DNA from 2 places in the Eubacterium ventriosum genome. Region 2 is predicted to be linked to the other one. Evidence: predicted binding sites of a transcription regulator. Region 2 holds the regulator's gene; the other holds the start of a gene.
The links. The regulator HrcA, encoded in region 2, represses chaperone genes, less so after heat shock. The targets are predictions, from matches to a motif close to TGTTAGCACTCNNNNNNNNNGAGTGCTAACA.
Positions count from the first base shown of each region.

Region 1: NQ558_RS09015 (co-chaperone GroES) is a predicted target of HrcA. The motif match lies at 2,181-2,211, and genes of this name have one in related genera.

Region 1 is NZ_CP102282.1:1,995,184-2,001,914, reverse strand. It holds gene NQ558_RS09030 (hypothetical protein) at 1-40, opposite strand, end outside; gene NQ558_RS09025 (Cof-type HAD-IIB family hydrolase) at 317-1,108, shown strand; gene NQ558_RS09020 (DNA-3-methyladenine glycosylase family protein) at 1,135-2,055, shown strand; gene NQ558_RS09015 (co-chaperone GroES) at 2,245-2,532, shown strand; gene groL (chaperonin GroEL) at 2,582-4,201, shown strand; gene NQ558_RS09005 (hypothetical protein) at 4,522-6,731, shown strand, end outside.
Region 2 is NZ_CP102282.1:2,550,810-2,557,540, reverse strand. It holds gene lepA (translation elongation factor 4) at 1-246, shown strand, start outside; gene hemW (radical SAM family heme chaperone HemW) at 264-1,478, shown strand; gene NQ558_RS11490 (MATE family efflux transporter) at 1,616-3,016, opposite strand; gene NQ558_RS11485 (DegV family protein) at 3,177-4,019, shown strand; gene hrcA (heat-inducible transcriptional repressor HrcA) at 4,472-5,518, shown strand; gene grpE (nucleotide exchange factor GrpE) at 5,563-6,210, shown strand; gene dnaK (molecular chaperone DnaK) at 6,276-6,731, shown strand, end outside.

The DNA.
Region 1 (6,731 bases), 560 kb from region 2:
CAACTGCTGCCGCACCTATTATTTTCTTAAAGAATCCCATAGCTATATCCTCCATTTCGGTAAATTGTTAAGATAATTATAATACTATTTTTAACTAAAATAAAGCAATAATACACAATTTTAGAAAAAAACATTGCCACAAATTGTTGAAATAGCAGGACAAAAATGTTAGTCTACTAAATGGTGAATAAAAACAAGTAAAAAAGAAATTTTTCAGAGAAAAATCAACTCTTTTATAAAAAATCATAAATTGAATTTTATTATAAAAGTGAGAATAAAAGTAAATTAGATAAAAATAAGAAAGGATGAAGAATGTATGGATACAAAGATTGTATTTTTTGACATTGACGGTACGATTTACAGCTATGAAAAGGGGATTCCAAAAGATACGGCAAAGGCCATTGAGCTTTTGAAGGCTAATGGGCACATACCGGTTATTTGCACAGGAAGAACAAAATGCATGATTTACCCTGATTTTATAAACTTAGGATTTGATAACATAATTGCAGGTGCAGGAACTTACTGCGAGACAAATGGAAAAGAACTTTACTATAAGAAGCTTGAGGATGCTGAAGCAAGAAGAGTTATTGACGGTTTCCTTGAATATGGATTTTTTCCATTGGCAGAAGGAAAAGAATATATTTATGTTGGAACTGATACTTCTAATCTTATTCATGCAAACGTACAGTATATGGACGTACATTATGAGAAAAATCCTAATTCAATTAAAACAGTAGAAGAAAAACATATTGAAATTTCCAAGGTAACCGGTGGCTTTCAGAATGATAGTGATATGAAAGCTTTTAGTGAAAAGTTTAAGAACGACTACTCGATTATTAACCATAACAATATGCTTCTTGAATTTATTCCAAAGGGATACAATAAAGCAGTTGGAATTGACAGACTTATTAAAGAAATAGGCATTCCAAAAGAGGACACATATGCCTTCGGAGACAGCTTTAATGACATTGATATGCTTAACTATGTTGAATACGGTTGCTTAATGGGCAATGGTAATCAGGAACTTAAAAATAAAGTAGAATACAAAACAGACAGATTTGATGAAGGTGGAATTTATAACGGCTTAAAGAAGTTTGAATTAATTTAGAAAAGAAATGGTAAACGAAAAAAATAATGGATAATACATTTGGAGAAAAAAGCAGACAAAATTTTAGAATAGAAATAGAAAACAAAAATACAATTATAAAAGAGATTACAGATTTTGACTTGGAGCAGACTTTAGAATGTGGCCAGTGCTTTAGATTTTACAAGCAGGATGAAGAAGATTATGTTGTGGTTGCTTTTAATAAGTTGCTTCATATTAAACAAAGTGGTAATCAATTAATTTTTTTTAATACTGAAAAGCCTGATGTGGAAAACATATGGATTCCATATTTTGACCTTGAAAGAGATTATAATGAAATTAAATCTTTCCTTTTAAAAAAAGATAGTAAATTAGAAGAAGCTATTAAGGAAAAGTGGGGAATACGTATTCTTAATCAGGAATTTTACGAGACATTAATATCTTTTATTATTTCCCAAAATAAACAAATACCACATATTAAGCAGTTGGTTAGAAGAATAAGTGAGGAATACGGTGAGTATTTAGGAGAAGTAAACGGTGAGAGATATTATTCTTTTCCTGATGTGAAAACTCTTGGAACAATAACTGAGGAAGCTTTTAGAGAGATGAAAACAGGGTTCAGGGCACCATATCTTTACGATGCGGCACAGAAACTTGCAACAGGTGTGATTTCCATGGAAACATTAAAAGGATTAAATGAAAATGAAACCAGAGATAAACTAATTAGCATAAAGGGCGTAGGCGAAAAAGTGGCCAACTGTGTAATGTTGTTTTCTTTAGGCTTTCGAGAAGCATTCCCAGTAGATGTTTGGATAAAGAGAATAATGGAAAGCGTTTATTTTAATGGAGAGGATACACCAAAAGACAAAATTCAGCTTTTTGCAAAAGAACAGTATGGAGAATATGGCGGTTATGCACAGCAATATCTCTTTTGTTTTGGAAGAGAAAACAAGGTTGGAACGAAGAAATAATTAGCAAAAAATATAATCAGCAACAGAATAATTTATAAAGTTTTGATGACAAAATATTAAATAATTGTAAAAAATCAGATTTACTATTGCATTAATTCCAAAAAGTGTTAATATAGTTCATAGTTGATTGGCACTCAAAGAAGATGAGTGCTAACAAAGAAATGAGACAGAATAGATGGAGGTTTTAAAATGAAATTAGTACCATTAGCAGACAGAGTAGTATTAAAGCAGAGCACTCCTGAAGAAAAAACAAAGTCAGGAATAATTTTAACAAGTCAGACACAGGAAAAACCACAACAGGCAGAAGTTGTTGCAGTAGGTCCCGGTGGAGTAATTGATGGAAAAGAAGTAACAATGACAGTTAAGGTTGGAGATAAGGTTATCTTTTCAAAATATGCAGGAAATGAAGTTAAGCTAGACGAAGAAGAATTTATTATTGTAAAACAGTCTGACATTCTTGCTGTTGTTGAAGACTAATAAAGGGTTAAAGCCCTAAATTATATAACCAGTTTGGAGGTAATTTAAAATGGCTAAGGAAATTAAATATGGAGCAGAAGCCAGAAAGGCTTTAGAAGCCGGCGTAAATCAGTTGGCAGATACAGTAAAGGTTACATTAGGACCTAAAGGAAGAAATGTAGTATTGGATAAATCTTTTGGTGCACCTTTAATTACAAATGATGGTGTTACAATTGCAAAGGAAATCGAATTAGAAGATTCTTTTGAAAACATGGGCGCACAGCTTGTAAAAGAAGTTGCTACAAAGACTAACGATGTAGCAGGTGACGGTACAACAACAGCCACAGTTTTGGCTCAGGCAATGATTAATGCAGGTATGAAGAACCTTGCTGCAGGAGCTAATCCTATTATCTTAAGAAAAGGTATGAAGAAGGCTACAGATTGTGCTGTAGAAGCAATTGCTGACATGAGCAGTGTTGTAACAGGAAAAGAACAGATTGCCAAGGTTGCAGCTATTTCAGCAGGTGATGAAGAAGTTGGTAACATGGTTGCAGATGCAATGGAAAAGGTTTCTAACGACGGTGTTATTACTATTGAAGAATCAAAGACGATGAAGACTGAACTTGACCTTGTAGAAGGTATGCAGTTTGACAGAGGATATATTTCAGCATATATGGCAACAGATATGGAAAAGATGGAAGCTACACTTGATGATCCATATATTCTTATTACAGATAAGAAGATTTCAAATATTCAGGAAATCCTTCCTGTTCTTGAACAGATTGTTCAGTCAGGAGCTAAGCTTCTTATAATTGCTGAAGATGTTGAAGGTGAAGCATTAACAACATTAATCGTTAACAAGTTAAGAGGAACATTTAATGTTGTAGCTGTTAAGGCACCTGGATATGGTGACAGACGTAAAGAGATGTTAAAGGACATTGCAATCCTTACAGGTGGTCAGGTTATTTCAGAAGAATTAGGTCTTTCACTTGCAGATACTAAGATTGAAGATTTAGGTAGAGCTAAATCAGTTAAGGTTGCAAAAGAAAATACAATCATTGTTGACGGTCTTGGCAATTCAGAAGAAATTGCAGGCAGAGTTGCACAGATTAAGGCACAGTTGGAAGAAACAACATCTGAATTTGACAAAGAAAAATTACAGGAAAGACTTGCTAAGTTAGCAGGTGGTGTTGCAGTTATCAGAGTTGGTGCAGCAACAGAACCTGAAATGCAGGAAAATAAACTTAGAATGGAAGATGCTTTAAATGCTACAAGAGCTGCAGTCGAAGAAGGTATTATTGCAGGTGGTGGTTCAGCATATATCCATGCTTCTAAGAAGGTTGCTGAATTAGTAGAAAGTTTAGAAGGAGATGAGAAGACAGGTGCTTCTATTATCCTTAAAGCACTTGAAGCACCATTATTTACTATTTCACACAATGCAGGACTTGAAGGTTCAGTTATTGTAAACAAAGTTCGTGAATCAGAACCTGGTACAGGATTCGATGCATTACACGGAGAATATGTAAAAATGGTTGATGCAGGTATTCTTGATCCGGCTAAGGTTACAAGAAGTGCATTACAGAATGCTACAAGTGTTGCAAGTACATTACTTACAACAGAATCAGTTGTAGCTAATATTAAAGAAGATACACCAGCCATGCCACAAATGAATCCAGGCATGGGAATGTAATATATATTCTGATAAATAATTTAAAGGTCTACAGAATGAAATCTGTAGGCCTTTATTTTTTTGAATAACTGGAATTTTGAAAGACTTATTATCTAAAAAAGTGAGAAAAATCTAATTTAATCAAATATTTATAAAATATGGATAAAAAATATATAAATATACCAATTTAATGGTAAAAATAGCCAAAAACCATTGCCTAATATTGTACATTTAGTTTAAAAACATTTTTTTACCGTTAATTATTTGGAATAGGGTTTATACTATGGTAAAATAATTGAAACGATTTAAATTATTTTATGGGAATGAAAAAGGAGAAAATAATGAAAGGATTAAAAGATTTTAAAAAGAAATTTTTGGTTGTAACATTAGTGACAGCAGTTACTTTTTCAGGCATAAATCTGCCGGTTACAACAGTTAATGCGGCAACTGCTGTTGCTCCAAGTGTATTATCTTTTGTAGAACAGGATGATAGTACATGCACAATCAAGTGGAGTAGTGTTCAGGGAGCAACTTATAATGTTTACAAGGCTAAAAGCCGTTATGCAACATATAACAAGGTTGCTACAGTAGACACTAACTCATACACTGACACAGCATATGATGGTGAATATTATAAGGTTACATCTGTAGTTAATGGTACAGAATCGTCTATGTCACTTGCAACATCATATGAAATTGAAACATTTGGTTATAATACTAATATTTTTGAACCAACAGATAACAATTCAGAAATTCAAAGTTACATAAACAATGTTTATAAGACAACAGAATCAGGTCAGTTTGGTAGTGACAGATATGCATTTCTTTTTGCACCTGGAACATATTCTGACAGCTTAAATGTTGAAATTGGATTTTATACTCAGGTTGCAGGACTTGGATTAACTCCAACAGAAACAACAGTTGGAAATGTTCGTTCTAAGGCTGAATGGATGAAAGGCAGAAAGTATGATGGTGGTGTAAACTATAATGCATTATGTAACTTCTGGCGTTCAGTAGAAAACTTAACAACAACATCTAAGTCTACAATTTGGGCTGTTTCTCAGGCAACATCAATGAGAAGAATGAATATAAAAGGAAATTTATATTTACATCAGGATGGAGGTTATGCCAGCGGTGGTTTCCTTGCAGATACAAAGGTGGCAGGAACAGTTTCAGGTGGTTCACAGCAACAGTGGCTTACAAGAAACTCTGAAATGAGTAAATTTGAAGGTGTTGTTTGGAACAATGTTTTAGTTGGGTGTGGCAGCAACGTTAAAGGAGTGGAAAAAGGCTGGCCATATGCAGCTAACACAGTAGTAGAAAAAACTCCTGAAGAAGTAGAAAAGCCATTTCTTACAGTAAATGACGGTAAATACAGTGTTTTTGTTCCTAAAGTAAAAAACAATACAGTAGGTGTTTCATGGTCAGGGGATAAGGTTGACGGTGAGTTTATTGATTTAGATAAATTTTATGTTGCAAAACCTGGCGATAGTGTTGCAAAGATTAATAGTCAGCTTAATGCAGGAAAGAATTTAATCTTAACACCTGGTATCTATTCATTAGATGCACCTATTGAAATCAAGAATGAAGACACAATAGTTTTAGGACTTGGATATGCAACATTAAAGCCAACAAATGGCAATGAATGTATGAAAGTTGCTGATGTTGGTGGCGTTTCTATTGCAGGTGTTTTATTTGATGCCGGACAGGTTAATTCATCAACACTTTTAACTGTTGGTACAGCAGGAAATAAGACAAGCCACAAGGATAATCCTATTACTCTTTGCGATACATTCTATAGAGTAGGTGGAGCAGATGAAACTCCGGGTAAGGCAACAACTTGCGTCATAATTAATAGTAGTGATGTAATTGGAGATAACTTCTGGGTATGGAGAGCAGACCACGGTAAAGGTGTAGCATGGACAAAGAATACAGCAGATCACGGTGTAATTATTAACGGTGATAATGTTACAACATACGGTTTAATGGTTGAACATTTCCAGAAATACCAGACAATGTGGAATGGTAACGGTGGAAAATGTTATATGTATCAGAGCGAACTTCCGTACGATATTCCTAATCAGAGTTCATGGAATGCATCTGGAAGTTATGGATATACAGACTATAAGGTTGCCGATAATGTAACAAGTCATGAAGGATATGGAATAGGCATTTACTCATGTTATCAGGCAGGAACATGTTTCCTTAAGTCAGCAATTGAATGTCCTGACACACCAAATGTTAAGTTTACAAATGTATGTACATATAGTTTAAGTGGAAATGGTGGTATAGATTATGCCATTAATAACAGTGGTTACGCCGTTATGGCAAACGGTGAAATGTGTAAAGTAATGTCATACAACAATGGCAATGCAGCACAGGACAAGACATATGAAAATGCCAGAAAATATATTTGGGGTACAACAGTTGACATTAAAGGGAAGACAGATTTATTCTCAGATACATTTAAAGCAACATATACAGGTAAGAACATTACCCCTAAGGTAACAGTAAAATATAAAAACATTACTTTAAGAGAAGGCATTGACTA
Region 2 (6,731 bases):
ACTGAAATTCCAAGACAGTTATTTGAAGTTCCAATTCAGGCGGCAGTTGGCAGTAAGGTTATTGCAAGAGAGACAGTTAAGGCTATGCGTAAGGACGTTCTGGCAAAATGTTACGGCGGTGACATTTCACGAAAGAGAAAACTTCTTGAAAAACAGAAGGAAGGAAAGAAACGTATGCGTCAGGTTGGCAATGTGGAAATTCCACAGTCAGCATTTATGGCAGTATTAAAACTTGATGATGAATAAGTTTTGGAGTAGAAATAATGAATGGTCTTGAAATTTATATTCACATACCTTTTTGCGTAAAAAAATGTGATTACTGTGATTTTCTGTCAGCACCGGCAGATTTGGAAACTAAAGAGAAATATGTCGAGGCATTAATTAATGAAATAAAGCTAAGTAAGAATAAAATGTCAGAATATGTTGTGGACACTGTTTTTATTGGTGGAGGCACACCTTCACTTTTAGAAGAAAATCAGATTTCAAAAATTATGTCAGTTTTAAGGGATAATTGTAATATGTCTGAAAATCCTGAGATTACAATAGAGTGCAATCCGGGAACTATTACGGAAAGCAAGCTTTGGGAATATAAGAAAAGTGGAATTAACCGTATAAGTTTTGGCCTCCAAAGTGCCAATGACGAAGAACTAAAGTCCATTGGAAGAATCCATAATTATGCAGGATTTCTTGAAAGCTATAATTTGGCAAGAAAATGTGGCTTTGACAATATTAATGTGGATTTAATGAGCGCTTTGCCGGGACAGACTTTAAAAAGTTACGAGGAGACCCTTAACAAAGTAGTCCGCTTAGAGCCGGAGCATATTTCAGCTTATAGTCTTATAGTTGAAGAAAATACATTAATGTATGACAGAGTAAAAAAAGCTCAGATAAAAGGTATAAATATTCTTCCCGATGAAGAAAGTGAAAGAAAGATGTATTATCTTACAAATAATATTTTGCGTTCTAATGGATATAGAAAATACGAAATATCTAATTATAGCAAACCGGGGAAAGAATGTAAGCACAACATAGGTTATTGGCAGCGAAAAGAATATTTAGGTTTTGGCATTGGTGCGGCATCTTTGTATAAAGAGAATCGTTATAATAATATTTCAGATATAAATAAATATATTGAAGTATTAACTAACAATATCAAAGAGAATTCAATAAATAATGTGGGAAATTCCAGTGAAGTTGAAAATCAGGTTAATATTCTAAACAGTATAGTAAAAAATCTACAGCAGCTTACTGAACGGGACAGAATGGAAGAATTTATGTTTTTAGGGCTTCGAATGATGGAAGGTGTAAGCATGGAAAAGTTTGAACGGTATTTTGGGAAGCCTTATATGGAAGTTTACGGAAAAGTTCAGAAAAGAATGGAAGATAAAAGATTTCTTATAAATGACAATGGTTACGTTAAGCTTACAGAGTTTGGTATAGATTTAAGCAATTATGTAATGTCAGAATTTTTGTTTTAAAAATATATTAAATTGTGGTAGCACCAGGCAGGTGACAATTCAAGTAATTAACAGTTTGATGTTTTACATTTCAATAATATAAAAAAGAACAACTGATTTCAAAAAATGAATCGGTTGTTCTTTTTTCTTAATTATTTTTAGTCAACAATTGTGTTAAGCCAAATATCTTTTTTCACCATTATAAATCCTATTAATGCCTTAACACCTTCAAGCATATTTACAAGGAAGAATATTCCAACAATGTGTATGGCAGTAAATTTTGTAAGACATATTGCAACAGGTACATTTACAAGGCAGACAAAACAACTGTCGAATAGAAATGTAATTATAGTTTTTCCACCACTTCTCAAAATGAAATATTCAGAATTTGACAGCGATATAAATGGTGTTGCAGCAGCTACAGCCCATATAAATTTTGTGGCAAGTTCGCGTATTTCGTCGGTTGTATTATAGAAATGTGGAAATACAGGTCCAAGTAGGCCAAGAATTATAATCATGCCAAATGATATTAAAAGTGAAAAAGCAGCCATTCGTGTAGCAGTCACTTTGGCCTCTTTCAGTTTTCCGGCACCTAGTAGTTGTCCTACAACAATAGCAATAGTTGTTCCCATTGTAACAAAAATACAATTAGAAATATTTCCAATAGTATTGCAAATATTTAGGCCTCCTACAGTGGCAAGACCTTTAGTGGACAAAACCTGTGTTTGCAATGTAAGACCACCTGCCCATAAAAATTCGTTAAGCATGAGAGGGGCACCGGTTATAATTATTTTCTTAACAAGAGACCCCGGAACCTTAAGAGTTCTGTAGCAATGTTTAATAAAAGGATAATCATTTGAATGTCTATGAGTATAAATTACAAGATAGCCACATTCAACAAAACGTGAAATAACAGTGGCGATGGCTGCACCAACAACGCCCATGGCAGGAAATCCTAATTTTCCAAAAATAAATATGTAATTGAGAACTATATCAAATACTACAGCCAAAACTCCGGCTTTCATAGGGACAACAGTCTGTCCGGATTCTTTAAGAGTAGTGCTGTAGCAGTTAGAAATAACAAAAGGTGCAATTCCAATAACCATTATGTAAAGATAGTTTTTTGCATAATTGAATGTTTCCTGAATATTTCCTGAACTGCTTCCTTCATGAAGAAACATATTAATTAGCGGTTCATGAAGAAAAATCATAACAGAAAGAGAAATAGCAATAATTGTAATGCCAATAAGAATCTTCATTCTAAAAACATCACGAACACCATTGTGATTCTTTTGTCCAAAATACTGGGCTGAAAAAAGTCCTGCTCCGGACATTCCTCCAAATACTAAAAGATTAAAAACAAAAAACAACTGATTTATAATTGCAACACCTGACATCTGATTGGTTCCAAGCTGTCCTACCATAATATTGTCAGCCATACTAACCAGATTAGTAAGAAGATTCTGGATAATAATGGGGACGGCAATTGTAAGGGTCATTTTGTAAAAATTTTTATCGCCAAAATATTTATCTTTAAATGATAAAACAGATTCATTCATATTGTTAACTCTCCTTTATAATTAGTACAAAATATATTGATTTTTATTTTGTGCTGAAATACTATTATGCTACGGATTTGAAAAGAATTCAATAGCCTATTGACGTATACGATACAAGCAAGTACAATAAAAACACTTAAAGGTGAAGAGGTAAAATATAATGATTAAATTTATGGTAGATTCAGGTTCAGACTATGATGTAAATGAAGCAAAAGAAAAAGGAATTGCATTTGTTCCTTTGTCGATTACTTTTGATAATGATACATATAAAGATGGAATTGAAATAAGCAGAAGTGAATTCTATAAGAGAATGAGGGAGGAAGATATTTTTCCCAAGACAGCTCAGCCATCACCACAGGCATTTCTTGATGTTTTCGAAGAGGCTAAGGCTAATGGAGACCAGATAATAGGTGTTATGCTTTCAGGTGGAATAAGTGGAACGTATCAGAGTGCCAATATTGCAAAAGATATGGCTGAATATGACGGAATCCATCTTATAGATTCAAAAACAGCAGTATATGCTATAAAGATAATGGTAGATTACGGAATGCAGTTAAGAGATGAAGGAAAAACTGTAGATGAAATTGTAGAGGCATTGGAAGAATTAAAATCAAGAATATCAATTAACCTTGCAATTGACAATCTTGAAAATTTATACAAAGGTGGACGACTTACAAAGATGCAGGCAGGTTTTGGTAATTTTGCAAAGCTTAAGCCGGTTATTTCAATTCCGGAAGGAACGTTAATTGTAAAAGGTAAGTTTATCGGCAGAAAGAAAGCCATTGCAGGACTTGTTAGTTATATAGAAGGAATGGACTTAGATGAAAGATTTCCAATTTATGGAATTTATTCAGACGGAACAGAGAATCTTGATAACTTTGTAAAGAAAGTTGAAGAAAAAGGAATTAAGTTTAAGGAATGTTATCAGATAGGACCTACAATAGGAACTCATGTTGGACCTGAAACATTTGGATTTATAGCAGTAGAAAAAGCAAAGAATTAGTTAATAAATGTTGGAATAGCAATGACGATGAAAGCTATAATAAAAATATAATAACCACAATGAAAAGAACTGTTAAGTTGGCAGAGTTCAAGTGCCGGAGTAACAGTTCTTTTTCTTATACAGATTAGAAATCCGCACCAATTGATTGCACGGATTGTTACGTGTTACGCACTCCCGCAATCCTCCCTGATATTTGCATATCGCGAAGCTTACGCTTCACCTTTATGTTCATATCCGGGCGTGTCCCAAGGTCATTTTCCCATCATTGTGCAAGCAAAGGTGAGAAAAGACCTTTGGACAATGCAATCGCGTACAAAGAAAGTTCACAAATTATTTACAAAACTTTTTTTAGAAAAATGTTGACAAAGCGGTTGAGGAGTGGTAACTTTAACACAGATAAAATATTAGCACTCAAATTAAACGAGTGCTAACAGAAAAAGAAAGGAGATGCCATGGAACTTAATGAGAGAAAAGAAAAAATATTAGACGCTGTTATTAGGAACTATCTTGAGACAGGCGAACCAGTGGGTTCCAGAACCATTTCCAAATATACAGATTTAAATTTAAGCTCAGCAACAATTAGAAATGAAATGTCAGACCTTGAAGAGTTAGGTTACATAGTTCAGCCACATACATCGGCAGGAAGAATTCCAACTGATAAAGGTTACAGATTTTATGTAGACAATATTCTTAAAGACAGGATGGCAGAGCTTGATGAGAGAGAGAAGAAAGTTACTGAAAAGGAAGATTTACTTATTCAGAAAGTTGATAAGGTTGAAACCTTATTACAGAATATGGCGAAGATGTTAGCAACTAATACTAATTACGCCACAATGGTTTCCACACCGAAAGCACAGACTAACAGAATTAAGTTCGTACAGCTTTCAGTTTTGGAAGAAAAGAGTCTTCTTTGTACGGTAGTTTCAGATAAGAACCATGTGGTTAACAAAATTGTCAAAGTCAGCAAGGATGTTAACCAGGAAATAGTAGTCAGATTAAATGTAGCTCTTAATACAGTCCTTGCAGGATTATCAATTGAAGAAATTAATTTAGGAGTTATGACTACACTGGCATCACAGGCAGGAGAGTTTGAATCAGTTGTAAGCGAGGTTTTGAAAGCAATAACGGAAGCAATTGCAACAGAGGAGCAGATGAAGATTTATACTTCAGGTGCAACCAACATTTTCAAATATCCTGAATTAAGTGATAAAGAAAGAGCAAGCCAGTTACTTACTACATTAGAAGAAAAGTCTCAGCTTACCGAATTAATTAATGAAGGAGATGAGGAAACAGGTATTCAGGTCTACATTGGAAGTGAAAGTCCTGTACAGTCCATGAAAGATTGCAGTGTTGTAACTGCAACATACGAATTGGAAGATGGTTTCAAGGGAACAATAGGAATCATCGGACCGAAGAGAATGGACTACGAGAAAGTAGTAGATGCTTTAAGAAATGTGAAAGAACAACTAAGTGATACATTTAAGGATGAACATTCATAGCAAAGCTTAGTTAGACAATAGAATAAGAAAGAAAGGAAAGTCCAATGGAAAAAGAAAAAGAAACTTTGGATGAAAACATTACCGAAGAAACTAGTAATGAAGTTAAAGATAATGAAGCTGAAAACACAAAGGCTGAAAATATTAAGACAGAAGAAACTGTAGAAGAAGCTAATGAACAGGAAGCTGAAGATACAGAAACTTCTGAAGAATCTGAAGATACTAAAAAGAAGTTTTTCAAAAAGAAAGATAAGAAAGACAAAAAGGATCAGCAGATTGAAGAATTAAATGATAAATATCAAAGACTTTTTGCAGAGTTTCAGAATTACAGAAACAGAAGCGAAAAGGAAAAAACAGCAATGTATGAAGTAGGAGCTAAGGCAATCATAGAAAAAATTTTACCGGTTGTTGATAACTTTGAAAGAGGCGTTGCAGCTCTTAGTGAAGAGGATTTGGATTCACCTGTAGGTCAGGGAATGAATCTTATCTATAAACAGATGACAGCAGCTCTTGAAGATATGGGAGTTACAGTTATCGAAGCTGAAGGAAAGGAATTTGATCCTGAACTTCACAATGCAGTAATGCATGAGGACAACGAGGAACTTGGAGAAAATATGGTATGCCAGGAATTACAGAAAGGATACAAATACAGAGATTCAGTTGTCCGTCACAGTATGGTAAAGGTTGCTAACTAATTAACAACATACCATTTCAAATAAAGATATTAACAAGTTTTTAGATTATATAGGAGGAAACAATCATGGGAAAGATTATTGGTATTGATTTAGGAACAACAAATTCATGTGTAGCAGTAATGGAAGGTGGAGAACCTACAGTAATAGCAAACGCTGAAGGATTCAGAACAACTCCATCAGTAGTAGCATTTAAGAAAGATGGTCAGAGATTAGTTGGTGATAACGCTAAACGTCAGGCTGTAACAAATGCTGAAGGTACAGTTTCATCAATTAAAAGACATATGGGTACAGATTATAAAGTAACAATTGATGGTAAGAGTTATACACCACAGGCTATTTCAGCTATGATTCTTCAGAAATTAAAAGCTGATGCAGAAGCTTATCTTGGTGAAAAAGTAACAGAAGCAGTTATTACTGTACCTGCTTACTTTAACGATGCACAGAGACAGGCAACAAAAGATGCAGGTAAGATTGCAGGTCTTGATGTAAAGAGAATTATCAACGAGCCAACAGCAGCAGCT